3 regions of the Solibacillus sp. FSL K6-1126 genome follow, and region 2 is predicted to be linked to each of the others. Evidence: riboswitches for the same ligand, from Rfam matches in the RefSeq annotation. Region 2 holds a riboswitch; each other region holds the start of a gene.
What was found. A riboswitch is a leader RNA that binds a small molecule or an ion and turns the genes downstream of it on or off. The one in region 2 is predicted to bind thiamine pyrophosphate.
Positions count from the first base shown of each region.

Region 1: linked by a shared signal. The riboswitch ahead of thiW (energy coupling factor transporter S component ThiW) and the one ahead of tenA (thiaminase II) in region 2 are both predicted to bind thiamine pyrophosphate.
Region 3: linked by a shared signal. The riboswitch ahead of thiC (phosphomethylpyrimidine synthase ThiC) and the one ahead of tenA (thiaminase II) in region 2 are both predicted to bind thiamine pyrophosphate.

Region 1 is NZ_JBBOPD010000001.1:3,321,308-3,325,577, reverse strand. It holds gene MHH44_RS16550 (S-ribosylhomocysteine lyase) at 1-432, shown strand, start outside; gene MHH44_RS16545 (VOC family protein) at 726-1,121, shown strand; gene thiW (energy coupling factor transporter S component ThiW) at 1,494-2,000, opposite strand; TPP riboswitch at 2,086-2,175, opposite strand; gene MHH44_RS16535 (cupin domain-containing protein) at 2,296-2,802, opposite strand; gene MHH44_RS16530 (transposase) at 2,885-3,205, shown strand; gene MHH44_RS16525 (IS3 family transposase) at 3,214-4,077, shown strand; gene MHH44_RS16520 (nucleotidyltransferase) at 4,265-4,270, opposite strand, start outside.
Region 2 is NZ_JBBOPD010000001.1:2,892,241-2,896,510, forward strand. It holds gene thiD (bifunctional hydroxymethylpyrimidine kinase/phosphomethylpyrimidine kinase) at 1-727, opposite strand, end outside; gene thiM (hydroxyethylthiazole kinase) at 724-1,467, opposite strand; gene tenA (thiaminase II) at 1,445-2,137, opposite strand; TPP riboswitch at 2,215-2,313, opposite strand; TPP riboswitch at 2,380-2,478, opposite strand; gene MHH44_RS14370 (NAD(P)H-dependent flavin oxidoreductase) at 2,616-3,596, opposite strand; gene MHH44_RS14375 (glycoside hydrolase family 18 protein) at 3,718-4,270, opposite strand, start outside.
Region 3 is NZ_JBBOPD010000001.1:3,365,805-3,370,074, forward strand. It holds gene cobT (nicotinate-nucleotide--dimethylbenzimidazole phosphoribosyltransferase) at 1-791, opposite strand, end outside; cobalamin riboswitch at 887-1,067, opposite strand; TPP riboswitch at 1,383-1,497, shown strand; gene thiC (phosphomethylpyrimidine synthase ThiC) at 1,648-3,432, shown strand; gene MHH44_RS16770 (serine protease) at 3,454-3,621, shown strand; gene MHH44_RS16775 (MBL fold metallo-hydrolase) at 3,931-4,270, opposite strand, start outside.

The sequences.
Region 1 (4,270 bases), 430 kb from region 2:
GACCATACGAAAGTAGTAGCACCATACGTACGACTTGCCGGTACGAAAACAGGAGCAAAAGGCGACGTCGTAACAAAGTACGATATCCGATTCAAGCAGCCGAACAAAGCGCATATGGAAATGCCGTCACTACACTCATTAGAGCATTTAATGGCTGACCGTATCCGTAATCATAGTGAAGACGTCGTAGATTTATCGCCAATGGGCTGTCAAACAGGCTTTTACTTGGCATTACTGAACTACAATGACTATGACGGCGTATTAACGATTATTGAAAATACGCTGAAGGATGTATTGAAGGCGGAATCGGTACCCGCATGTAATGAAGTACAATGCGGCTGGGCAGCAAGTCACAGCCTGGAAGGTGCAAAAGCATTGGCTGAGGAATTTTTAGCTGGCCGCGCTGAGTGGCATATTGTTTTTGGGGAATAATTGATGAATCACCGGATGGAGATTATGACCACCCGGTGTTTTGTTTTTCGGCAAGGAATTTCTAATAAAGTGCTGTGATGTTCTAATAGATCTGTCATCATCAGCAATAGTTTAAACGGAGTTGGCACAGAGAATTACAGCTAATTATTGCGGAATTTAAATATTAAACAGGCATCTACGAGTTGGAGATGCCTTTTAAACTGTAGGGAGAAAAGTTCGCGTAAAAGGATAAAATAAGCTACATTGAAGTGGTGCAAATGAACTTAATTTTAGTGGGAAAGAGGAAGATAACGATGAAAAGCGCAAAACCATTTTTAATGTTTCAAGGCGGCGTTGCAGAAGAAGCGATGAACTTCTATACATCACTTATCGATGATGCGGAAATTACAAGCATTGTCCGCTACGGGGCAAATGAAGGCGGAGACGAAGGAAAAGTCATGCAAGCCACTTTTTCGATAAAAGGTCAGGAATTTATGTGCATTGACAGTAATATTAAGCATGAATTTGACTTCACACCGTCATTCTCTATTTTTATAACGTGTGATACGGAAGAAGAAACCGACCATCTTTATGAAAAATTGCTTGAAGGCGGGCATCCGCTAATGCCAATCGGTAATTACGGTTTCAGTAAGAAGTTCGGCTGGGTAAATGACCGTTACGGAGTATCTTGGCAGATTAATTTACCTTAATAAAATGTGCCGGGTGTCTGAATGGATACCCGGCGTTTCATTTTCTAATAAAGGTCTGAGTTGTTCTAATATATTTTAAAATCTTCTAATAAAAGTGAGATTTTCTAATATAATTGTACATTGTGCTAATAAGTCTTTAATATGTTCAAATATCGTTCACAGAAGTTCTAATAACCCCCTGCAATCTTCTAATATCCATCATAAATCTTCTAATAAAAACGGCAGGCTAGCGCAAAATGGACGCGCACATTATTTAGGAATAAGCCCGTTTTACCAAAATCCCAAACTGTTCTTATATCATGCGCAGAAGTTCTAATATCCCGCCAAGAAGTTCTAATATCGACACAAAAATTTCTAATAAAAACCTTCCATTCACCCGGCATTCTGATAAAGCATCCCGCCAAACGCCCGGTTTCTCACCATAATCTTCAGCAAGCCATAGCCTAAAAGCGCACCCGCAAACGAACTCATCATAAATGCCGGGACAAAACCGAACAGCGCCGCTTCGTGACCTAAAAATAAAATGGCGATCGGGTAAGTAGCCATCGCACCGAGCAACCCGGTCCCGATTACTTCACCTACTGCCGCAAACGCTAACTTCTTCGTTTTCGCAAATAGAAACGCAGCCAAAAAGGCACCGATCATACTCCCCGGATAAGCAAATATACTGCCTGTCCCCATTAAGTTTCTCAATGTCGATGTAAGGAATGCCTGTAATACCGCATACCATGGACCGAGCAACACCGCCGATACAACATTGGCAAAATGCTGAATTGGAAAAATTTTGGCAAAACCTAAAGGGATGTACACAAAACTGCTGAGAATCGTTGTAAGTGCAGCGATAATCGCTGAATACGTAAGCTTCCTCGTTTTATTCATTTCTACCATCCTTTACAATAAATTTTTGCAACAAAAAAACCACTTTCAACTAAAGAAAGTGGTATCGCAGCCTAAAACAAATAAAAAGGGATCGACACTACTTTCCTACGCTAGTATTACCTAGATCAGGTGCAAAGGGTTCTTCTCAGCCAAACAGGCGCCCCTAGTAGTTTTCATATTCAATTATAAGCAGATTACCTGCTTCCAATATTAGGTTAATTTCACAGTTATCATAACACGGCCGTTTCATTATGCAAATGTATTTTTGAAATTTGATTCCTTTGACCGAGAAAAACTACTGCTCATACCCGCCGCCGTAGTTGCCAGGCTGGACTTGCTGCCATGGGTTTGGTGGACCGATGAAGGTATTCGGCCGTACCGGTGCAACTGCCTGCGTCCACAAATTTTCGTTCATCCCATATGTGTGGGCCATAATATTTGCTGGTGTCAGCTTGAGGAGGTCGGAACCTAAAATGACTTCAGGTGTCGGTGCGTTGAAAATGGCGAGCAGATGCGTGTTGTTTTGCGTGGCGACTTCGTAATGCCACCACCCATGAGGGACGTTTGCGACCTGGCCGGGGGTAATCGGAAAATGCATCAGCTGTTTCGTAAACGGATTCAAAATCGAAACAACCGCACTTCCCGCAATACAATAAACAAGTTCCGCCGCATTTTGGTGGTAGTGCGGTTCAATGACATTATTGGCACTCAAATAAATATCAAGCAGCGATATATTATCCAGTGTATTTAACTGGTTGACGCCCATTACATTAATAAAATTTTGCTGGTCTTTTACGAACATGATATTATCCCCTTTAAGTAGACAATGTTAAAAAACCTACAGTACGCTGTAGGTAAACATTTTACTTAAAGGGGATTTTTTTGTGTCGAGAAAAAATAATATTTATTCAAACGAGTTGAAGTTAGAGATTGTACAAGCTTATTTAACAGGCAATGAAAGTATGCAAAAAATTGCGGATCGATATGAGATTCGTAATGTTTCTCAAGTAAAAGCTTGGGTGAAGAAATATAAAGAAGTCGGATCCATCGAAGCTTTTAATCGTATCGCATCTACAGGTTCTGGTGCGAAAGGTGAGAAGAATCCTTTAAAAGGAAAACGGGTCCACTTTAAAAATGTAGAAGAAGAACGTGATTACTATAAGGCACAGGTCGAATACTTAAAAAAGCAGTATCCAAATCTGTAAATGGAGGAATGCCTACTTATTCAGATCGTTATCAAATTATTGAAGAAATGAAAGATCGCTATCCCATTACATGGCTTACTAAAATGGCAAAATTGGAACGTTCAGGCTACTATAAGTGGCTTAAAAATGGCAAAGTATCGTTACGCAAACATAATGATATTGTTTTAAAGGAGCAAATTTTAGCGATTCATCAAACGCACAAAATGTATGGATATCCACGCATGAAAATCGCTCTACGGGACAAAGGCTTTCTTGTGAATCATAAGAAAGTCTATCGACTAATGAGTGAGTTGGGTATTCAATCGATTATCCGTAAAAAGCGTCGCGTATGGGGCAACCGTCTCTCACGTGTATTTGATAATGTGTTGGAGCGTCAATTTAAAGAACGTGTAGAAAATGAGGTGCTCGTAACAGATATTACGTATCTGCCAACGAAAAATGGATTTCTCTACTTGTCAGCTGTACAGGATTTATATAACAACGAAATTGTCGCTTGGCGTATTAGCAAGCGTAATGATTTAGAATTAGTCATGGATACCCTCCAGGAATTGACCGCAAAAAGAAATGTGTATCGAAGCATCATTCACTCAGATCAAGGCTACCAATACACATCCATAAAGTATCATCAAACAGTAGAGCAGCTTGGCATGATTGGCAGTCATTCTCGCAAAGGAAACTGCCATGACAACGCTTGTATTGAGTCCTTTTTCTCGCACTTTAAAAGCGAGTGCTTGTATCTGTTACATGATTATTCAGAGGAAACGGTAAGACAAGCTGTTGAGCAATATATCTACTTTTATAATTACCAGCGCTTCCAAAAACGACTCAACCATCTGGCACCGATAGAATATCGTCACCAGATGGCTGCTTAGTCTTTTTATAGGCTGTCTACTTGACAGGGGTAAGTCCAACAACGGGTTTTTATTAAGGTCGAATGTAAACTGGGGTTGCACTGATGTATAATCTTGATTCGGATTCAATAGTTCACCTCTTTTTTATTGTAGTTACAGTATGCAATAATTTACCGGTGTGTGCCTATTGTCGATAGTAGCCATCCATCTAAAA
Region 2 (4,270 bases):
GATGACGGATTGCAAGCTGCACATATTTTTTTGCTTCTATTATGGCTGCCTCTATCGATCTGCCTTTTGCCATTTCCGCGGTAATCGCTGCAGAAAATGTACATCCTGTACCGTGAGTATGTTTCGTATCCACCCGCTCGGTTTTCATTTTAAATGGTTGCACCCCGCGAATGAAAACCGTATCTGTCGCATGCTTACTGTTTAAGTGACCACCCTTAATGACAACACATTTCAGCCCCAGACTTAATAAATCATGCGCCGCTGATGCGATATCCTTTTCCGTTTGTATTTTATAGCCTGTCAGGATTTCCGCTTCCGGTATATTCGGGGTACAAACGGTTGCGAGCGGCAATAACTTTTCTTTAAGAGCTGTTGTTGCCTGCTGCTCTAGCAAACTGGCACCGCCTTTTGCAATCATGACCGGATCAACGATAAGCGGAATATCCGTATTTTTTAGTAAAGTCACAATGGCTTCGATAATTTCAGCACTAAACAGCATCCCTGTCTTAATTGCTTTTACGTCGAAATCTTGAAGTACTGCCTTTAGCTGAGCTTGAACGAAATCAGCCGTTGTCGGAAAAATTCCATGCACTCCTTCAGTATTTTGTGCGGTTAATGCGGTGATTACTGATGTACCAAATACACGGAGTTCCTGAAACGTTTTTAAATCGGCTTGAATCCCGGCACCGCCACCGCTATCCGATCCTGCTATCGTACATGTAATCATTTTCGTCCCTCCGCTAAATTTTCTAGTTCATTCAAGAAATTTGTGTGGAAATTTCCTATAGTTGCAACAGAATTGGCACTTGCCTGTTTATATTCATTTAGTAGCGTCAGTAAGTCATCAAACGGTTCTTTACTGTTTGCAAGCGCCGCTGCACAAAAGGCACTAAGCAAGCAGCCACTCCCCGTCATTTTTGTCACCTTTTCATGACCACCCTCTACAAATTCCACTCTTATCCCATCAGTAATAACATCTTGTTCTCCTGTTACGATCACAATACATTGATAGTTATTAGCCAACTTTTTGGCAGTCACTGCAACATCGATATCTCCTTTGCCACTATCCACACCTTTAGACGCCCAATTCACTCCCGCCAGAGCCGCCATTTCTCCAATATTGCAACGGATTACATTAATCTTTAAAAGGTCGAGCAATTGTTGTGCTGTCTCCGCTCGAAACTTCGTTGCCCCTACACCTACTGGATCAAGGACAACCGGAGTATTATGCATGTTTGCGCTAAGTCCTGCTTTCTTCATCGACTCTATTGTCCGTTCATTCAAAGTGCCCATATTTAAAAGCAAAGCATTGGCCTGGGCAGCCATTTCACCCACTTCTTCTATTGCATCCGCCATTACTGGTGAAGCTCCTACCGCCAGCAAGCCATTCGCTGTAAAATTTGCGACAACATAGTTGGTAATACAATGAACTAATGGTTGTTTATTATAAATTGCTTGCAGACTCATTTACATACACTCCTTGTTCCCAGCTTTGCTTCGTCCAAGGCATTTCCCAAAACATCCATTCGTAATAACAGCTTTTCTTAAAATGCTCCTGTAGTACTTTAAGCTTTGCAGGTTGTTCTTTCGCATATCGATCTAGCATCGATTTTTGTACTTCAATATTTTGAAGCATCTCCTCGGAAGCATATAATGCAATCCACTGTTCATAAAGAGGTATATTGGGGCATGCATCTTTTAATCTTTGCCCAATTTCCTGATACAGCCATGGGCATGGCAGGATTGCCGCAAATGCTTCTGCTACATCTCCGTTATGCACTGCATTGTACATATGGCTCACATAGTTATAGGCTGCTGGTGCTGGTTCGAATTGTTCCAAATCATCCGCTGTCACACCTAATTCTTTAAACGTTGTACGGTGCAACTCAAGCTCGGCATCATGGATAAACTTTGCTGTTTGTAGAAAATATTGAACATCATCATCCGTTGTCGCTTTTGCAGCTGCAAGAGCTAATACTTTCGTATAATGTTTTAAATAATACGCATCCTGCAACATATAAAACTTAAACTTCTCCAGCGGTAGACTCCCATCTGCAATCCCTTGTACAAAAGGATGATAAAAGCTAGCCTCCCAATAAAAATCCGTTTCTTTTCTTACCTTTTCACAAAACCCCATTGTTACTCCTCCTTTTTGTTGGCGGAAGCACAAAAAGGACGTCTCAACATATAGAGAGACGTCCCCAAAAAGTGTACGTACCACTTTTCATTGCTCCCTACGTCCGTATTAACGGCCAGGTTCCAAGGGTCAGGTTTTAACCTTCTCAACACTGCTGTGTCCCCCCGCAAATCAAATGCTTGTGTATTTGCAAAAGAAAGACTCCACGTAAAATATACGCGGAGCCAAAGTAAGTACATATGTATAGCTTGTACTTTGCTCCCTACGTCCGTATTAACGGTCAGGTTCTAAGGGTCAGGTTTTAACCTTCTCAACACTGCTGTGTCCCCCCGCAAATGCATTTAATTACCCAGAGTGTAACAAATTAATTCGAACCGGGCAAGTGAATTCACAAAATTACGAAATTAATAGTTCAATAACAAATTCACAAAATAGCGCATCGTTAGTAAAAGTTTTGTTACTAATGATGCGCTGACATCTATTGTAGATGGGTTACTGCAGATCTTTTACCAGTCAGTTCATGAAAAGCCTGAGCATATTCCTCGGCCAGTTTATCGACATATTGTTTTGTGGAAGTAATCTCTTTAATCGCGCCAATTCCTTGCCCGCTGCCCCAAATATCTTTCCAGGCTTTTGCGGTATTATCGTTAAAGTTCATTGCTGAAGGATCACTTTCTTTTAAATTACTCGGGTCCATCCCCGCGTTCATGATAGAACCTTTCAAATAATTCCCGTGGATTCCTGTAAATAAATTGCTGTATACAATATCTTCTGCAGTACTATCAACAATCATCTGTTTATATTCTTGACGAGCAAACGCTTCTTCGGTCGCGATGAATGGTGAACCGATATAGCCAAAATCAGCCCCCATCGCCTGTGCAGCCAATACCGAATGTCCTCGCGCGATTGATCCTGATAAAGCTAATGGACCGTCAAACCATTCACGGATTTCCTGTACGAGCGCAAATGGGCTTTGCTGACCTGCATGGCCACCTGCACCTGTTGCTACAGCAATGATGCCGTCTGCACCTTTTTGAATCGCTTTTTTTGCAAAATGATTGTTAATGACATCATGGAAAACGATGCCACCATAACTATGTGCTGCCTCAAATACTTCTTCACGTGCCCCAAGTGAAGTAATAATAATCGGAACTTTATATTTCACACAGAGCTCCATATCCTGTTCCAGACGTTCATTTGTTTTATGAACAATCTGATTAATGGCAAATGGCGCTGCCGGCTGATCCGGATTTTTGGCATTATAGCTGGCCAACTCCTCTGTAATTTCAGCTAACCATTCATCCAACTGGCTTGCCGGTCTTGCATTTAACGCAGGCATTGACCCGACTATTCCTGCCTTACATTGTTCAATGACCAATTTCGGATTGCTAATAATAAACAATGGTGCCCCGATTACTGGGATACGTAAGTTTTGTAAAATTTCCGGAATATTCCCCATCTATAATCCCCCTTTTATTCAGCTACTACTAATACTTCATCAGCTTCAATAAAATCTCCTTCTTAATTTAGATGACAATCAAAAAGTCAGATGTTTTTTCATCTGACTTTCTTTCCTTTTGCTATTTCTTCACTACATTAAAATTAGCCCCGATGAGCTGCCAATTTTGCGGGAATGGCAGACCGAGCTTCCAATAGCCGACTCCGCGCAAATTTAATCGCTTTACTAAATCGAACTTCGCCTGAATCGAACGTGCATCTTCAAACCAGACAATATGTGAACGCCCTTGCTCATCATAGTAGTTAAAGTAGGGTGCCTGTGCTGTATAGTCAAATTGGATTGCTGCGTTGTAGCGTTTGGCCACTTCAATTGCACGTTGCGGGCTTATCGCTTCTGCGTAATCTCCTCCTTGTACAAAAGGTAATGTCCAATCGTAACCATACAAATTTTGCCCAAGTAAAATTTTATTTGCAGGAATTTCTGTTAATGCATATTGTACTACTTGTTCGACTTGCGGCAGCGGAGAAACGGCCATTGGAGGTCCCGCAGAATAGCCCCACTCATATGTCATCAACATAACAAAATCCACTATTTCGCCATGCGCCTTATAGTCATGGCCCATAAACCATTCTCCCGGCTGATCGGCTCTCGTTTTTGGAGCCAATGCGGTAGAA
Region 3 (4,270 bases), 470 kb from region 2:
TCAACAACGACCGGTACACGATTTGCTGCAGCTGCAAGGAAGATTCCGGCCATCCCGCAAATTTCCAGTCCGCCTACTTTTGCTACAACATCAATCGGATCTTCGGCGTTTGGCTCGTTCAAGGTAATCGCTTTTCGAATGACTTCGGCTTTATATTCGATACCGCCAGCTCCGACACCAGCTCCAAAGCCCGTTACTGCCAGCGGATCACAGCCGTGAAGCACTGAAAGCACCGCAGCACTCGGTGTCGTATTCCCGATACCCATTTCCCCGGTACCAATGAGATTGATACCATTTTGGATCGCTTCTGTTGCGACTTCAATTCCTACTTCAATCGCTTGAATCGCTTCTTCTCGGGTCATTGCTGGACCTTTCGCCATATTGTCTGTCCCGTATTTGACCTTTTTAATGATTACCCCAGCATCTTGAGGTAAATCTTCTTTTACACCGATATCTACCGGAATGACTTGTGCATTCGAAATTTTCGCAATCGTACACATCCCTGTCGTCCCTTTCGGAAATGATAATGTTTGGAAAACCGTTGTACTTTGCGGATTTGGCGTTACGCCCTCCTCATACACCCCGTGATCCGCAGCCATGACGATCACCGCTTTATTATCGATTCTAGGCGCAAGGTCACCCGTAATTGTGGCGATTTGCAGAGCTAGTGATTCGAGCTTCCCTAGGCTTTGTGGTGGTTTGGCTAAAGAGTCTATGTACGTACGTGCTTTTTCTTCCATTTTTCGGTCGATTCCTTGAATCTGATCAATTGTTTGCTGTAATAATTGCATGTTTCGTTTCCCCTATCTAAATGTATTTTTGACAATAAAAATAGCCTGCAGTTTATTCGATAACAAATAAACTACAGACATATCCAGTGTCTATAAATAGTAAGCATACTTAGGCAGGTCTCCTGGCTCAGATTCACAATTTCATAGCCCCTTCCCAGAATGTAAATCCAGTGGGTTTTGCTATGCAACTCCTCTATACAGTGTTGGGATTACGCTAAAGCTTTTCACTTTATTCCCTATTCTCCCTTAACGGGCACCTAATGCTTGATGAATTTAACATTACTTTATGACGAATGGCTTTTTTCGTCAAGGATGATTTTCAATAAGCAGGAATTAAAACGCTTTCTGATTCAGAATTCCTTAAATATAAAAAAAGTCCACCTCCTGAAAATGTTGACTCATCAGAAATAATAATACGTTCGGGTTTTGTTTCTTTAATATTCTTAACGTCGAGAAATGCAGAGGTTGGTAATGTGCATGCGAAATGAGTACGATATCAATATCCGGTAAGGTAATTCATCTAATAAATACTTTTCTGAATTTTCCCTTTTATCTCAATGAAGTTTCATGTATACTAATATAAAATTGAATAGAAATAACTAGGGGAGTCCAATAAGTTGGGCTGAGAATGAAACACGTTGAAGTTTCTTGACTCTTGGGACCTGATCTGGATCATACCAGCGTGGGGAAGTTAGCATCGTATTATAGTAATACTACTTCTGTATACATATTAGCCGGGTCCGACCATTTATTGGACACCGGCTTTTTTATGTACTTCATAAGCTTTTTTAAGCTCCTCACTGTTGTGCTCTATCTCTTGTCCTTATATTCAAAAAAGGAGAGATTTATTATGTCAATGTCACCATCTTCATTAAACGAACAAAGTATTTCCATTATGTCTAACTTTTCAGGTAGCAATAAAGTATATGTAACAGGCTCTAGACCTGACATTAAGGTTCCAATGCGTGAAATCGTGTTAAGCCCGACAACTGGTACGTTTGGAGAAGAGGAAAATCCTCCAGTACGTGTGTATGACACCAGCGGACCTTATACAGACCCTGATTATTCTGTCGATATTACAAAAGGTCTCCCTGCCCTTCGCAGTACATGGATTCAAGAACGTGGCGATGTGGAGGAATATGATGGTCGTGAAATTAAGCCTGAGGATAATGGTTATAAAGATAAAAACGATCCTCGTACTAATCATAACGTGTTTCCTGGTTTAAAGCGGAAACCGTTACGGGCTAAAAAAGGGAAAAATATTACACAACTTCATTATGCACGAAAAGGAATTATCACGCCTGAAATGGAATTTATCGCAATTAGAGAAAATATGAAACCTGAATTCGTACGGGATGAAGTTGCAAAGGGTCGAGCGATTATTCCTTCTAATATCAACCATCCAGAATCAGAGCCCATGATAATAGGTCGTAACTTTCATGTAAAAATTAACGCGAATATTGGCAATTCTGCTGTTTCATCTTCCATCGAAGAAGAGGTTGAAAAAATGACATGGGCAACACGTTGGGGTGCTGATAATATTATGGACCTATCAACAGGTAAAAACATTCACACAACACGGGAATGGATTATTCGAAATTCGGCTGTTCCTGTCGGTACCGTACCTATTTATCAAGCACTAGAAAAAGTAAATGGTGTTGCTGAAGACCTAACATGGGAGGTTTACCGTGATACATTGATTGAACAAGCCGAACAAGGGGTGGATTACTTCACCATTCATGCTGGTGTTCTTTTACGGTATGTTCCGTTAACAGCAAAACGTTTAACAGGTATTGTATCCCGAGGTGGATCTATTATGGCGCAATGGTGTCTTCACCACCATAAAGAAAATTTTTTATATACTCACTTTGAAGAAATCTGTGAAATCATGAAAACTTATGATGTTTCATTCTCTTTAGGGGATGGCTTACGTCCTGGTTCCATTGCAGATGCCAATGATGAAGCTCAATTTGCGGAATTAGAAACTCTTGGAGAACTAACAAAAATTGCTTGGGAGCATGATGTACAGGTTATGGTTGAAGGACCGGGACACGTGCCAATGCACCTTATAAAAGAAAACATGGACAAACAACTGGAAGTTTGTAAGGAAGCTCCTTTCTATACTTTAGGCCCTCTTACAACTGATATAGCTCCTGGCTATGATCACATTACATCTGCTATTGGAGCTGCAATGATTGGTTGGTATGGGACAGCGATGCTTTGTTATGTAACGCCAAAAGAACATTTAGGTTTACCGAATAGAGATGATGTTCGTGTAGGGGTTGTCACTTATAAAATTGCTGCACATGCTGCTGATTTGGCAAAAGGGCATCCAGGAGCACATAAAAGAGATGATGCCTTATCAAAAGCTCGTTTTGAATTCCGTTGGAGAGATCAGTTTAATTTATCTTTAGATCCTGAACGTGCAATCGAATATCATGATGAAACTTTACCTGCTGAAGGTGCAAAGACAGCACATTTCTGTTCTATGTGTGGACCTAAATTTTGCAGTATGAGAATCTCTCAAGATATTCGTAATTTTGCAAAAGAAAAAGAACTTGATACGAAGGAAGCTATTGAAATAGGTATGAAAGAAAAAGCTGAACAGTTTAAGCAATCTGGTGGTAACATATATCAGTAACTTTCTTAAGGGGGCATTAGGATGAAGGTCGGAAAAATTGAAGAGGAAATTAATCAGCTCAAAACTCACCTTGCTGTTTTGGAGAAAAGTTTAAAAGAAATCCAGCAAAATTGTGATCATCATTTTAAAGGAAATCAATATCATGAAAAATGTATCAAGTGTAATAAAGTAAATGTTTTATATTATTAGTAAATAAAAAGTGTCATAAGAAATAAGAGATTCCATAAAAACCTTGCCTTAATTATTTTGTTAAGGCAAGGTTTTTTAACTTTAACAAGTAAAGATAGTTTAGAGGGTGAATTTTGTCGTGCCATCTCCTTCTGGAAATGCTGGATCAATCTTTTCATTGAGGGCCATTTCTTCCTTTTCAATTTCGTTTTGCCTGCCTCAACATACAAAACACGGCAATAATCCTTTTTCCGAATATGAAAATCACAAATTTGAATTCTGCTGTTCTGCGCTGATGATAATCTTTCAAAGCGTTTAACAAACCACCAATTACATTCGAAAGGTCTCCCCGATCGCTAACGATTTTAATTGTTCATTTTCTAAATTCGCATCTTGCCAATGAAAATGCAGCCGGTCTATCGCTTCCTTTGGCGTCTCATCTGCCAGCATATACGCACCGTAATGCATCGGGATGAATACTTTTGCTCCGACATCACAAAACGCCTGGATTGCTTCTTCCGGTGTCACGTGGGATGCATGCATAAACCATTCCGGATCATATGCACCGATTGGCATTAGCGCTGTATGTATGTTGAAGCGTTCGCCAATATCTTTGAATCCCGGAAAATACCCGCTGTCTCCAGCGTAATAAATGCTTTGCGCATCTGAC